Regions from separate parts of the Burkholderia sp. FERM BP-3421 genome, predicted to be linked through region 2. Evidence: riboswitches for the same ligand, from Rfam matches in the RefSeq annotation. Region 2 holds a riboswitch; the other holds the start of a gene.
What was found. A riboswitch is a leader RNA that binds a small molecule or an ion and turns the genes downstream of it on or off. The one in region 2 is predicted to bind manganese.
Positions count from the first base shown of each region.

Region 1: another riboswitch for manganese. It lies ahead of Bsp3421_RS22620 (sodium:calcium antiporter); the one in region 2 lies ahead of Bsp3421_RS17075 (TMEM165/GDT1 family protein).

Region 1 covers NZ_CP117782.1:1,483,366-1,489,716, forward strand. The annotation lists gene bamC (outer membrane protein assembly factor BamC) at 576-1,802, opposite strand; gene Bsp3421_RS22605 (DUF2844 domain-containing protein) at 2,159-2,608, shown strand; gene Bsp3421_RS22610 (DUF3443 domain-containing protein) at 2,619-3,839, shown strand; tRNA gene Bsp3421_RS22615 (tRNA-Pro) at 4,089-4,165, opposite strand; yybP-ykoY riboswitch at 4,390-4,521, shown strand; gene Bsp3421_RS22620 (sodium:calcium antiporter) at 4,644-5,657, shown strand; gene Bsp3421_RS22625 (hypothetical protein) at 5,764-6,093, opposite strand.
Region 2 covers NZ_CP117782.1:195,069-201,419, reverse strand. The annotation lists gene Bsp3421_RS17090 (adenosine deaminase) at 1-964, shown strand, start outside; gene Bsp3421_RS17085 (NCS2 family permease) at 1,062-2,438, shown strand; gene guaD (guanine deaminase) at 2,458-3,822, shown strand; yybP-ykoY riboswitch at 3,890-4,018, shown strand; gene Bsp3421_RS17075 (TMEM165/GDT1 family protein) at 4,111-4,683, shown strand; gene Bsp3421_RS17070 (DUF4136 domain-containing protein) at 4,727-5,437, opposite strand; gene pepN (aminopeptidase N) at 5,650-6,351, shown strand, end outside.

The DNA.
Region 1 (6,351 bases), 1.3 Mb from region 2:
ACTCCTGCCTCAAGAATGGAGCCCCCAGCATACGCGAATCCGCCGGCACCGGTATTGAGGCACGCCGCCTCGGACAACCGACGTAAAGCAACCGACAAAAAAATAGCCCGCGCTTCACGGGAAGCGCGGGCGAAACCGTCGCCCTACGAGGATAGGCGACGGGGCCACCGAGGTCCGCCAAGGCGCGGACCATCATCGGTGTGGGCAGCCGGCACACGGCGGCGCCCGAATCTGGATACCGGTCTCGATACGCCCCCGGGACACGGCCCCGAGGTATCGTCCGGCTCCCCCCTGATAACTCTTGACATGAAGTATTAGCAGTTTCCATGCCAATCAAAAATCAATCATAAGCATTTGATTTTTATAGATTATTCTTCTTTCAAAAACACTGCCCCATGCCCCCGGCCGATCCGTAACGCGCAGACGTTACGTAACACCGCCGGACAGGGTACGTACGACCTGCGCCCATATTCGACTGGGCGCGCGCCACACGACAGGCAATAAAAAAGCCCGCCGGATGGCGGGCTTGGCGCAGTCCGGCCGCGATGTTCGCGGCTCGACGCGTCGTGCGATGTTCAACGCATCTGATTCACGAGCAGCGACATGATCTGGCGAGCAGGCGGCGAGGTATCGACCGCGCCCTTGTCGTCGACGATCGCAATCCGGGTCTGGTCCTGGGTCAGCGCCTTCACGTTGATCTGGTATTGCTGCGCCTTCTTTTCCTTCTTGCCGTGGAACAGCTGGCTCCAGAAGCCCTGCTCCTCCGCGCTCAGATCCTTGGGATCAACGTAGCGAACGTAGTACAGCCCCTTGGTGCGATCGCGGTCATCGACCGTGAAGTTGGCGCGATCGAGCGCGAGGCCCACGCGCAGCCACGAACGATCATACGGCTCGCTGAGCGTGAGCTCGGGCGGCGCATCCGGCACCACGCCCGCCGAATCGTTCGGCCCCTGCGCCGACGACGCCGACGAACGCGCGACATTCTGCGCAGCAATCGCCGCCGCCGCATCCTTGCCCTTCCCGCCCGACGCCGCCTTCGCACCGCTGGCCGGCAGCTGGTCATCGCCCGCGATCGGCGTACCGCCCGCCTGCACGCGCGCGTCGTTCTGCGCAAGCACTGCCATCAGGCGCTTCAGGTACTCGGTCTCGAGGCCCGGATCGTTCGGCTTCGGCTCCCACTTGCTCGAATCGTTGTTCGGACCGACCAGCGCCTCGCGCATCCCCTTCTGACTCACGAACACGTAGGTGCCGCCGTTCGGCGCGGTATCGAGGCGCGTCCGGTACTTGTTGCGCTCGGCGGTGACGTAGGAATTGCCCATCGCCTTCGAAATCACGCCGCGGATCAGGCCGTCGTTGACCTGCGGATGGGTTTCGTTCCAGTCGGTCTCCATCACGCCGCGATCACGCTGGTCGACCACCAGCAGAAAACCCTGCTCCTGCCAGAAACGGCGCACCTGCGGCCAGATCTGCGCGGGGGTCTTGTTGTCGATCACGAGCCAGCTCTCGGTGCCCTCGCGCTGGATGTGCATGCCCGTAACGGCGGGCGCCACGGTATCGCTCGGTGGCGCCTCCTGGCGCACCTGCTGCAGCGTGGAGAGGGATGTCGCGCCGCCCAGCGGCGGCAGCGAACGCTGATCGGCCGTCTCGTCGAGCATGTTGGGCGGAACCGCAAGCGACACCTCCTTCGAACGGGAATCGCTCTTGTAGTCGACTTTCGTAGGCGACGGCGAACTGCACCCGGCCAGGAACGCGCCGGTTGCGAGCAGTGCTGCGAACCGCTGGGTAAGACGAAGATCAGTCATGTTCTGGGAATCCTTCCACTTAGGCACGGCGACTTTTCCGTGGATCAACCTTGCATTTTACCGGCCCGGCGACGGCCTGTGCAAAAAGCGCGCCGTCGAGATTCGCATATCGCGTCGACGCGGCAAAAAAAGCCGTCCAATAAGCTGATGAATTCGCACCGAACGCTCCACGGACGCGGCTCCGCGAGTATGCCCGCCCTCCGTTCACAAAACTTTACGATCCGCGCGGGGCAAGCTCCGCCAGCCTGCGCGCCGGGTCAGGGATAACGATCAGTGGGGTTCGCGCCGATTCCGGGCCCCGTTTCCCGATCGGCCCGCTATCTTTAAATAGCATCGGCCAGCAGGAGAATCGGATCATGAGATACGCCGCCGCGCTGTCCGTCGCAGCGCTCGCCTTCCTCGCGTCGCCGGCCGGCGCGCAACTCGGCGGCACGATGCCGGCCGCCGCGGCGCGCGCCTTCGCCGCCTCCGCGCCGGGCGTCATGCCGAACGGCGCCGTCGTCACGCGCAGTTGGGTTGATGCGGGCGGCACGACCATCAACGAATACGCGACGAGCGCCGGCCAGATCTTCGCCTACACGTGGAGCGGGCCGACCTCGCCCGATCTGCGCCAATTGCTCGGCGCGCATTTCTCCGACTACCAGAACGGCGCGGCGCTCGCGCGCGGGCAAGCCGGACTGCATGCGGGACGGGTCGCGCAATCGGGTTTCGTCGTCGAAGCGGGCGGCAGGATGCGCGGTTACACGGGACGCGCGTGGCTGCCGGACGCGCTGCCCGCCGGCGTGTCGATCGACGATCTGCACTGAGGAGACTGACATGATCGCGAAACGCGCACTCGCCGCCCTCTTCGCCGTCGTGCTGGGCGCATGCGGCGGCGGCGGCGGCGGTGGTGGTGGCGGCAGCGGCAGCAGCGGCGGCGGCGGCGGCGGTTCCGGCAATTCGAACCCGCCCTCGTCGAACACGCAGAATTCGCAGGCCGTGTCGGTCACGGCCGGCGTCGCCAATGTCAACAACATCCTGCTCACCAGCGTGACGATCTGCACGCCCGGCACCAGTCAATGCACGACCATCGACAACGTGCAGGTCGACACCGGCTCGCAAGGCTTGCGATTGCTCGCATCGACCATCCAGGGGCTGTCGCTGCCCGCCGTCACCTCGGCGAGCGGCGCGATCACCGCCGCGTGCGGCGTATTCGGCACCGGCTATACCTGGGGCGCGGTGCGCAGCGCCGACATCAAGCTCGCGGGCGAACTCGCGTCGAACCAGCCGATCCAGGTCATCGCCGACGCCAGCACGCCGAACACGCCGTCCGACTGCTCGCAAGCCGGCTCGTCGATGCAAACGCAGAGCACGCTGCGCGCCAACGGCATCCTCGGCATCGGCCTGTTCCAGACCGACTGCGGCAGTGCTTGCGCGACCAGCGCGCTGCCGAGCTGGTACTACACCTGCACGTCGAGCGGCAGTTGCACGAACAGCGCGCAGCCGATCGCCCAGCAGATCGCCAATCCCGTCAGCGCGTTCGCGACCGACAACAACGGCGTGGTCATCACGCTGCCGGCGATCCCCCCCACGGGGTCGCCAAGCGTCACCGGCTCGCTGATCTTCGGCATCGGCACGCAGTCGAACAACGCACTGGGCGCCGCGACCGTGCTCGCCGCGACGGCTTCGGCGGGCTATGTGACGAGTACGCTCAACGGCAAGACCAACAACAGCACCTTCATCGACAGCGGTTCGAACGGGCTGTTCTTCCAGGACACGTCCCTGTCCCAGTGCAGCGGCTGGTTCTGTCCGCCCACGACACAGACCTTCGGGATCAACCTGACCAGTGCGGGCGGCTCGGCGACGGCGACGACCTCGTTCTCGGTAGCCAATGCGCAATCGCTGTTCGCGACCGGCAACAATGCATTCAACGATCTCGCGGGACCGCTCGGCAACGTGGTCGACCTGGGCTTGCCGTTCTTCTTCGGACGGACCGTCTACACGGCGATCGAAGGCATGCAGACGCCCGCGGGCGCGGGACCGTATTACGCGTTCTAGCTGCTGTTGAAATACGCTGAGGATGGACGGATCGGGCGGGCCGATCCCGTGCGCGGATGCGGTGGGGAAACAGCGATGAGTCGGCTGTGGACGGGCGTCGACAGCGAAAGCGTTGCCGCTGCCGTTATCGCTATGCGTGTTCGCGTGCGGCATTGAGGCACGCGACCGACACCCCATAAACGGAAAGGCCTGGAAGACCGAACCAGTCAAGGAGAACCTTGACTGGCCAGCCTTCCAGGCCTTGATTCCTGGTCGGGGCGAGAGGATTTGAACCTCCGACCACCTGCACCCCATGCAGGTACGCTACCAGGCTGCGCTACGCCCCGAAAGAGGGAAAGTATATCAGACAGTTTGAGCGAATAAAACCATCCGATCGCAATTTCTCCACGAGACCGAAAGCGCGCGCGACACAGGCCGCCCGCTCGCTCGCCGCAGCAACACGGCCTCGCGCGAACGACGCGGCATACCCCAACATTCAACCGCCGCCCGACAGCGCACGAGGCGCATCGTCTTCCAAACACTTTACCTGCGAGCCCGTCGCCCCTACAATCGCCCCATCATTGGGGAGTAGCCTTCCTCCGCCCGGAGGAGAACGCGTCAACATACTTGGCCTCGGCCGTGGCGCGTTCGACCGACAAGGTTTGGCGAGACCATTGGCGCATCGCTTCGTCTTGGGTCGGACGGGAAGCCTGCGCCATGGTCCATCCACGTCCGACCTTGGAGTCCCCTGATGCGTCTGCTCAGTCCTTCGCCCCACGTCACGCCCCCGCGCCACATCCGCCCCGCCTCGCGTCGAGGTGCCGCATGATCGCCATGTTTCTCGAACTGCTGCTCATGCTCGCGATCATCCTGGTGGCCGCGGAGATCTTTACCAATGCACTCGAACATCTCGGCGAGCGCCTCAAGATTTCGGAAGGCGTCACGGGGTCGCTGTTCGCGGCAGTCGGCACGGCCCTGCCGGAAACCATGGTCCCGCTGCTGGCCCTGGCAGGCGGAACCGCCAACCCGACGCTGAACCAGGAAATCGGCGTAGGCGCGATTCTCGGCGCACCGCTGATGCTGGCCACCCTGACAACCTTCCTGATGACCTTGGCCGTGATCCGCTCGCGCGGCCTCGGCGGCTTCCTCACGCCCGAGCGCACCGGGTTCACGCGCGACCTGAACTACTTCCTCGCCGCATTCACGCTGGCCACGATCGCCATGTTCGTCCCGCATCGCGAATGGTACGCACGCGGCCTGCTGAGCCTCACGCTCGTCGGGCTCTACATCGCCTATGTCGTCACGACATTCCGCGCCTCGGACAAGCTCGTCGCGGGCGGCCACGGAACGGAGGCGCCCGCGGCCATGCTGCTCTCGCGCCTCGGCCTGCCGACCCATCTCGGCACTATCGCCGCCCAGTTGGCCATCGGCGTGGCGCTGCTCGTGGCGGGCGCGAAGGGATTCATCCACGGCGTCGAGGGCGTCTCGCATCTGCTTGGGGTCTCCCCGCTGCTGCTGTCGCTCATCATCATTCCCATCGCCACGGAATTGCCCGAGAAGGTGAACAGCGTGCTTTGGATCCGGCGCGGCAAGGACACGCTCGCCTTCGGCAACATCACGGGCGCCATGGTGTTCCAGGGCACCCTGCTGCCCGCGATCGGCATCCTGCTCACCCCCTGGGAGCCGCGCCCCGAAGTGCTCACCGGCGTTGTCGTCACCTTGCTGGCGGCCGCATGGCTGCGTCTCAATGCGCGTCGCCGCGGCCTCGCGCTCTGGGCCCTGCTCTTCAACGGCGTCGCCTACTTCGCGTATCTCCTGATCACGGCGACCCATCGATAACGGCGAATGCGCGAAGTCGCTCATCAGCCTGCGCCGCATTTCGCAAGCGATGTCGCGGCGGCGCGCATGACACGCGCGCCGCCGCGATCCGGCGAATGCAGCGCCGTCACTGCCCGATCTGCTTGCTGACCTGATTCTCCTGCTGATTCAGCGTGCGATCTTCCTGCCGCGTGATGTGCCCGTTGTCCTGATGCGCCATGTCGCGCTCTTCCTGGCGGACCTGGTGGTCGTCGCGATGCAGCTTCGCCGCTTCCGCGGGCGACATCTTGCCATCGCGCACCGATGCATGGATCCGCCGGTCCTGGTTCTGCAGCCTGTGATTGACTTCCGCGCGACGCGGATGATTCGCATCCCATTGGGTCTCGGCGGAGGCCGTCCCGATCGAGGCGGCGGAAAGGGCCGCCACGGCGGCAAACATATAGATGGACAAGCGCATGATCGTCTCCCGGTACGGTAGTCGGCGGCTCGATGCCGCCTGCCTATCTCAACGCGATAGGCCACGCCCCTGCCGACCCGCCATTTGTGAGTTGCGTAACCAGTTGTATCGCGGCCCGCCGACAACGCAGACTCGCCCCCCGCGACCTGTGCCGTTTGATCCGGGACGCCGATCCGCGCGGACCGCACGCGCCGTCGGACCCTGCTGCCCTGCACCACCGCACGCCGGTGTTTGGTGCCGACGCTCTACCGACGCCAT
Region 2 (6,351 bases):
CGAAGGTTCGCTCGAACCCGAGCTGATCTTCGCGCTCGCGCAGCGCAACGGCGTGAAGCTCGCGTACGACTCGATCGACGCGCTGCGCGCGGCCTATGCGTTCACCGACCTGCAATCGTTCCTCGACATCTACTACGCGGGCGCGAGCGTGCTGCTCACCGAGCAGGACTTCCACGACATGACGGCGGCGTACGTCGAGCGCGCGCTCGCCGACAACCTCACGCATACCGAGCTGTTCTTCGATCCGCAGACCCACACCGCGCGCGGCGTGCCGATCGCGACCGTCGTGGCCGGCATCGAGCGCGCGCTCGCGGCGGCCGAGGCGCGCGGCCTGTCGAGCCGGCTGATCCTGTGCTTCCTGCGCCACCTGTCCGAGGAAGACGCGCTCGCCACCTTCGAGGAAGCGCTGCCGCTGTTCGAGCAATACCAGCATCGGCTCGTCGGCGTCGGGCTCGATTCGTCGGAGCGCGGCAATCCGCCGTCGAAGTTCGAGCGCGTGTTCGCGAAGGCGCGCGCGCTCGGCCTGAAGCTCGTCGCGCACGCGGGCGAGGAAGGCCCGCCCGCCTACGTGTACGAGGCGCTCGACCTGCTCAAGGTGGACCGCATCGATCACGGCGTGCGCAGCATCGAGGATCCCGCGCTGGTCGAGCGGCTCGCCGCGTCGCGCATGGCGCTGACCGTGTGCCCGCTGTCGAACCTGAAGCTGTGCGTGTTCGACGACATGGCGAAGCACACGCTGAAGGACCTGCTCGCGCGCAACGTGGCCGTGACCATCAATTCCGACGATCCGGCCTACTTCGGCGGCTACGTCAACGACAACTTCTTCGCGACGGTCGAAGCGCTGCAGCTCGATGATCAGGCGGTCTACACGATCATCCGCAACGGCTTCGACGCCTCGTTCGTGAGCCCCGAGCAGCGGGCCGCGCTGATCGCGCAGCTCGACGCCTACTGGCACGCGGCCTGATCCCGCCCCGGACCGCGCCCGTGCCTCGCCGTTCGCCCCCACCCCCACGTGCCCATCACCGTCCCCATGACAACAGACACTGAGGAGAGCTGCACCAATGGACATCTATGACGGCACCCGCGCGCCGGCCTCCGGCTCGGCGCTCGACCGCTACTTCGGCATCCGCGCGGCGGGCTCGCGCCTGCGCACCGAGATCGTCGCGGGCATCACGACCTTCCTGACCGCGATGTACATCATCGTGGTCAATCCCGGCATCCTGTCGCAGGCCGGCGTGCCGTTCGCGGCGGCGCTCACCGCCACGGTGATCGTGAGCTTCCTCGGCAGCTGCGCGATGGGGCTGTACGCGCGCAACCCGGTGCTGGTCGCGCCCGGCATGGGGATGAACGCCCTCTTCGCGTTCGTGATGGTGCACGGCGGCAAGATGCCGTGGCAGACCGCGCTCGGCTGCGTGTTCTGGGCCGGCGTGATCTTCGCGACGCTGGCCGCGTTCAACGCGCGCAAGCTCGTCGTCGACGCGATTCCGGCCAACCTGCGGCACGCGGTGTCGTGCGGGATCGGCCTGTTCATCAGCCTGATCGGGCTCGTCAACGCGAAGTTCATCATCGGCGACCCGGTGACGATCGTCCACTCGGCCTCGCTCAACCCCGTGATCGTCACCTTCCTCGTGGGGCTCGCGATCACGACCGTGCTGGTGGTGCGCCGCGTGACCGGCGCGCTGATGATCGGCATCGTGGCGACGACGCTGCTCGCGATCCCGATCGGCCGCGTCTGGGGCGACGGCAGCGCCTACTGGCCCGCCGCCATCGCGACGCCGACGCTCGTCAACTGGAACGGCCTGTTCGCCGCGCCGGACTTCTCCGCGATCGGCCAGCTCGACCTGCTCGGCGCGCTCAAGGTGATCTACTGGCCGTTCATCTTCGTGATGCTGTTCACCGCGTTCTTCGACGCGTTGTCGACCTTCATGGCGATCTCCGAAGCCGGCAACCTGCTCGACGAGCACGGCAATCCGCGCAACATCCGCCAGTCGATGATGGTCGACGCGTTCTCGGCGCTCGTCTCCGCGCCGCTCGGCACGAGCCCGGCGAACGCCTACATCGAATCGGCCGCGGGCATCTCGGCGGGCGGCCGCACGGGCCTCGTCGCGGTGGTCGCGGGGCTGTGCTTCCTGCCGTTCCTGTTCCTGTCGCCGCTGCTGTCGCTGGTGCCCGCGATCGCGACCGCGCCCGCGCTGATCCTGGTCGGCGTGTTCATGATGGAGTCGATCACCAAGATCGAGTGGCACCGCTTCGACGAGGCGATCCCCGCGTTCCTCGCGATGATCCTGATCCCGCTCACCTACTCGATCACCGACGGCATCGCCTACGGCTTCCTCGCGTTCGTCGTGCTGAAGCTGTGCACCGGCCATCGCCGCGACATCAAGCCGGCGATGTGGGTGGTCGCGGCGCTGTCCGCGCTGCTGCTCACGCAGCTCTGACCCGCGCGAGGCTCCCATCATGACGCAATCCGCTTTCCGCGCGCGGCTCCTGACCTTCACCGGCGACCCCGCGCAGGACGCCGACGCGGTCCGCTTCGAAGAGGACGGGCTGCTGCTCGTCGAGCACGGCCGGGTGGTCGCCGCGGGCGCCTACGCGGCGCTCGCCGGCCGGCTCGCGCCCGACGCGCAGTTGACCGAGCTGCGCGACCGGCTGATCGTGCCGGGCTTCATCGACACGCACATCCACTACCCGCAGACCGACATGATCGCGTCGCCTGCGCCCGGGCTGCTGCCGTGGCTCGACACCTACACGTTCCCGACCGAGCGGCGCTTCGAGGACCCCGTCCACGCGCGCGACGTCGCCGAATTCTTCGTCGACGAACTGCTCGCGTGCGGCACCACGACCGCGCTCGTGTACTGCACGGTGCATCCGCAGTCGGCCGACGCGCTGTTCGCCGCGAGCGACGCGCGCAACCTGCGGATGATCGCGGGCAAGGTGCTGATGGATCGCAACTGCCCGGCGTTCCTGCGCGACACCGCGCAATCGGGCTACGACGACAGCGCGGCGCTGATCGCGCGCTGGCATGGTCGCGGCCGGCAGATGTACGCGCTCACGCCGCGCTTCGCGCCGACCTCGACCGAGGCGCAGCTGGAAGCCTGCGGCGAGCTGGCGCGCCGGCACCCGGACGTGTTCGTGCAGAGCCACGTCGCCGAGAACGTCGACGAGGTGAAATGGGCGGCCGAGCTGTTTCCCGGCCACCGCAGCTACCTCGACATCTACGACCGCTACGGGCTGCTGCGCCGGCGCGCCGTGTACGGCCACTGCATCCACCTCGACGACGAGGACCGCCGCCGCATGGCCGAGACGGGCACCGTGGCCGCGCACTGCCCGACCTCGAACCTGTTCCTCGGCAGCGGCCTGTTCGACTTCGACCGGGCCGACGCGACCGGCATGCCGGTCACGCTCGCGACCGACGTCGGCGGCGGCACCGCGTTCTCGATGCTGCAGACGATGAACGAGGCGCACAAGATCGCGCGCCTGGGCGGCCATCATCTGACGGCGACCCGGATGTTCTGGCTCGCGACCGCCGGCGCGGCGCGCGCGCTCGACCTCGACGCGCAGGTCGGCACGCTCGCGCCGGGCGCGGAAGCGGACTTCGTGGTGCTCGATCCGGCCGCGACCCCGCTCCTCGCGCGCCGCAGCGCGCGCGCCGAATCGCTCGAGGAGCTGCTGTTCGCGCTCGCGCTGCTCGGCGACGATCGCGCGGTGGCGTTCACCTACGCGGCCGGCCGCTGCGTGCACCGGCGCGACGACGCGCGCGGCCCGGCCGGTCGCGGCCCGGCCGGTCGCGGCCCGGCCGGTCGCCCAGCCGGCGCGCACTGACCCGCGCCTGCCCCGCCCGGCGCTGCCGGGCGGAACCTTTCCAACGCGAAAGGCAGCGTGCTAGAATCCGCTCCTCATTGGGGAGTAGCCGCTCCGCGCGATCACCGCCACCCAGGCGGGCCGCATCGCGACGGGGGCGTCCGTCAACAGACTTGGCCGTCGCGGCCATGGCGGACGCAGCAGACACTGTCAGCCTGGCGAGACCGATGGTCCTCTGCGCGCCGTACATGGGCCCGGCGCGCGGCGGATCGTCGCTCGCACACACAACAGGCCCGAGGATGTCCCCACGTGAGTCAAGCCTTCCTGATCTCCACCGGCGCAGTCGCGCTTGCCGAAATCGGCGATAAAACCCAACTGCTGTCGCTCGTGCTGGCCGCGCGCTATCGCAAGCCGGTCCCGATCATCCTGGGCGTGCTGGCGGCGACCCTGATCAACCATGCATGCGCGGGCGCGCTCGGCGAGTGGCTCGGCGCCTACGTGACGCCGTCCGTGATGCGCTGGGCGCTCGCCGCGTCCTTCATCGGCATGGGTCTGTGGATCCTCGTGCCGGACAAGCTCGACGCCGACGAGGCCAATGCGAACCGCTCGAAGCTCGGCGTGTTCGGCGCGACCTTCGTCGCGTTCTTCCTCGCGGAAATGGGCGACAAGACACAGCTCGCGACGGTCGCGCTCGCGGCGCGCTTCCAGGATTACGTGGGGGTGGTGGCCGGAACGACGTTCGGCATGATGCTCGCGAACGTGCCGGCCATCGTGCTCGGCGACCGCTTCGCGCACCGTCTGCCGACCAAGGTGGTGCACGGCGTCGCCGCCGTGCTGTTCGTCGTGCTGGGCGCGCTCGCGCTGTTCGGCGTCGGCCTATAGGCGCGGCCGCCGCGCGCCGTACGGCGCGCGGCTTTCATCGGGTTTACTTGACCGTCGCGCCGGACGCCGCCGTGGGGGGCGCGGCGGCAGGCATGACCGAGCGTTCGTTGACGCCCGGGGCCGCCGGGCCGCCGCGCTTGTCGATCGGCAGCCGCACGGTATGCACGATGCCGTTGCCGAGCGGGAAATCGGCGAGCGCGGCGCGCGCCAGGTACGGCATGGCCCACAGCAGCGACGAGCCCTCGCCCGCGTTGCGCGCCGTCACGTTGTAGACCTCCTTGCCGGTGGCGCGCTCCGTGATGCGGAGGTCGAGCGTGCGGTCGAAGATCTGGTAGGTCTGGTTCACGTAGGCGGGCGGGTACGGGCCCCACGGACCGAACGGCCCCCACGGGCCGCCGCGCCAGTACGGCCCCGGCGCGAACCACGGATCGTAGTACACGGGCTGCGGCACCGTGACCCGGTCGCCCTTGATCGAGTAGGTCAGCCCGACCAGATAGCGGGCCTGCGGCTCCGGCACCTGCCGGAACGCATACAGCGACAGCTCGTTCGCGACCACCCGTTCATAGGTGGCCTGCTCGAGGCTGTTCTGCTGGTCCGCCGCGCGGGCGAACGCATAGGTGCGGGTGGCGTCGCTGCCGCTCCAGTCGGAGAACGCGGTGACCTGCGTGTTCACGTAGCTCGTGCAGCCCGCCAGCAGTGCGAGGCAGGCGACCGCCAGCCAGGTCGCGCCGCGGGTGATTCGATTGCGCTTCATGTTGATTCGTCCTCTTTATGCGTGGGCCGTGCATGCGGCATCGCGATCATACGATCGCCCGGCAGGCATTACCACGCCGATAATGCAAAGACCATGCGAGCCGGTAAAAAGTTCGTCCCGCGCGCCATCGCCAGGCTTTGTACAATGGCTGTTCGCCGCTTTGCGCCACGAGCGCGAAGGGGCCCTCATCCTCATCATCGCCCACGATCAACATGTCCGATACCGCCGCTACCTCCGCCGTGATCCGCCGCGCCGACTACACGCCGCCCGCGTTCCTGATCGACACCGTCTCGCTCGAATTCGACCTCGTCCCGGCCCGCACCGTGGTCCGGAACACGATGCGGGTGCGCCGCAATCCGGCCGCCGCGCCGGCGCCGCACCTGGAGCTGCGCGGCGAGGCGCTGGCCTTCATCGGCGCATGGCTCGACGGCGCGCCCCATGCGGCCGTGCGCGCGCACGAGCACGGCCTGACGGTCGAGAACCTGCCCGATGCGTTCGAGCTGACGCTCGAGAGCACCTGCGCGCCGGACCAGAACACGACGCTGTCAGGCCTCTACGTGTCGGGCGGCAATTTCTTCACGCAATGCGAGGCGGAGGGCTTCCGCCGCATCACCTACTTCCTCGATCGCCCCGACGTGATGGCCACCTACACCGTCACGCTGCGCGCCGACCGCGCCGCCTACCCGGTGCTGCTGTCGAACGGCAACCTGATCGAAGAAGGCGAGCTGCCCGACGGCCGCCACTACGCGAAATGGGAAGACCCGTTCCGCAAGCCGAGCTACCTGTTCGCGCTGGTCGCGGGCAAGCTGGTCGCGATCGAGGAGACGATCACGAGCGGCTCGGGCAAGGACAAGCTGCTGCAGGTGTGGGTCGAGCCGCACGATCTCGACAAGACCCGCCATGCGATGGATTCC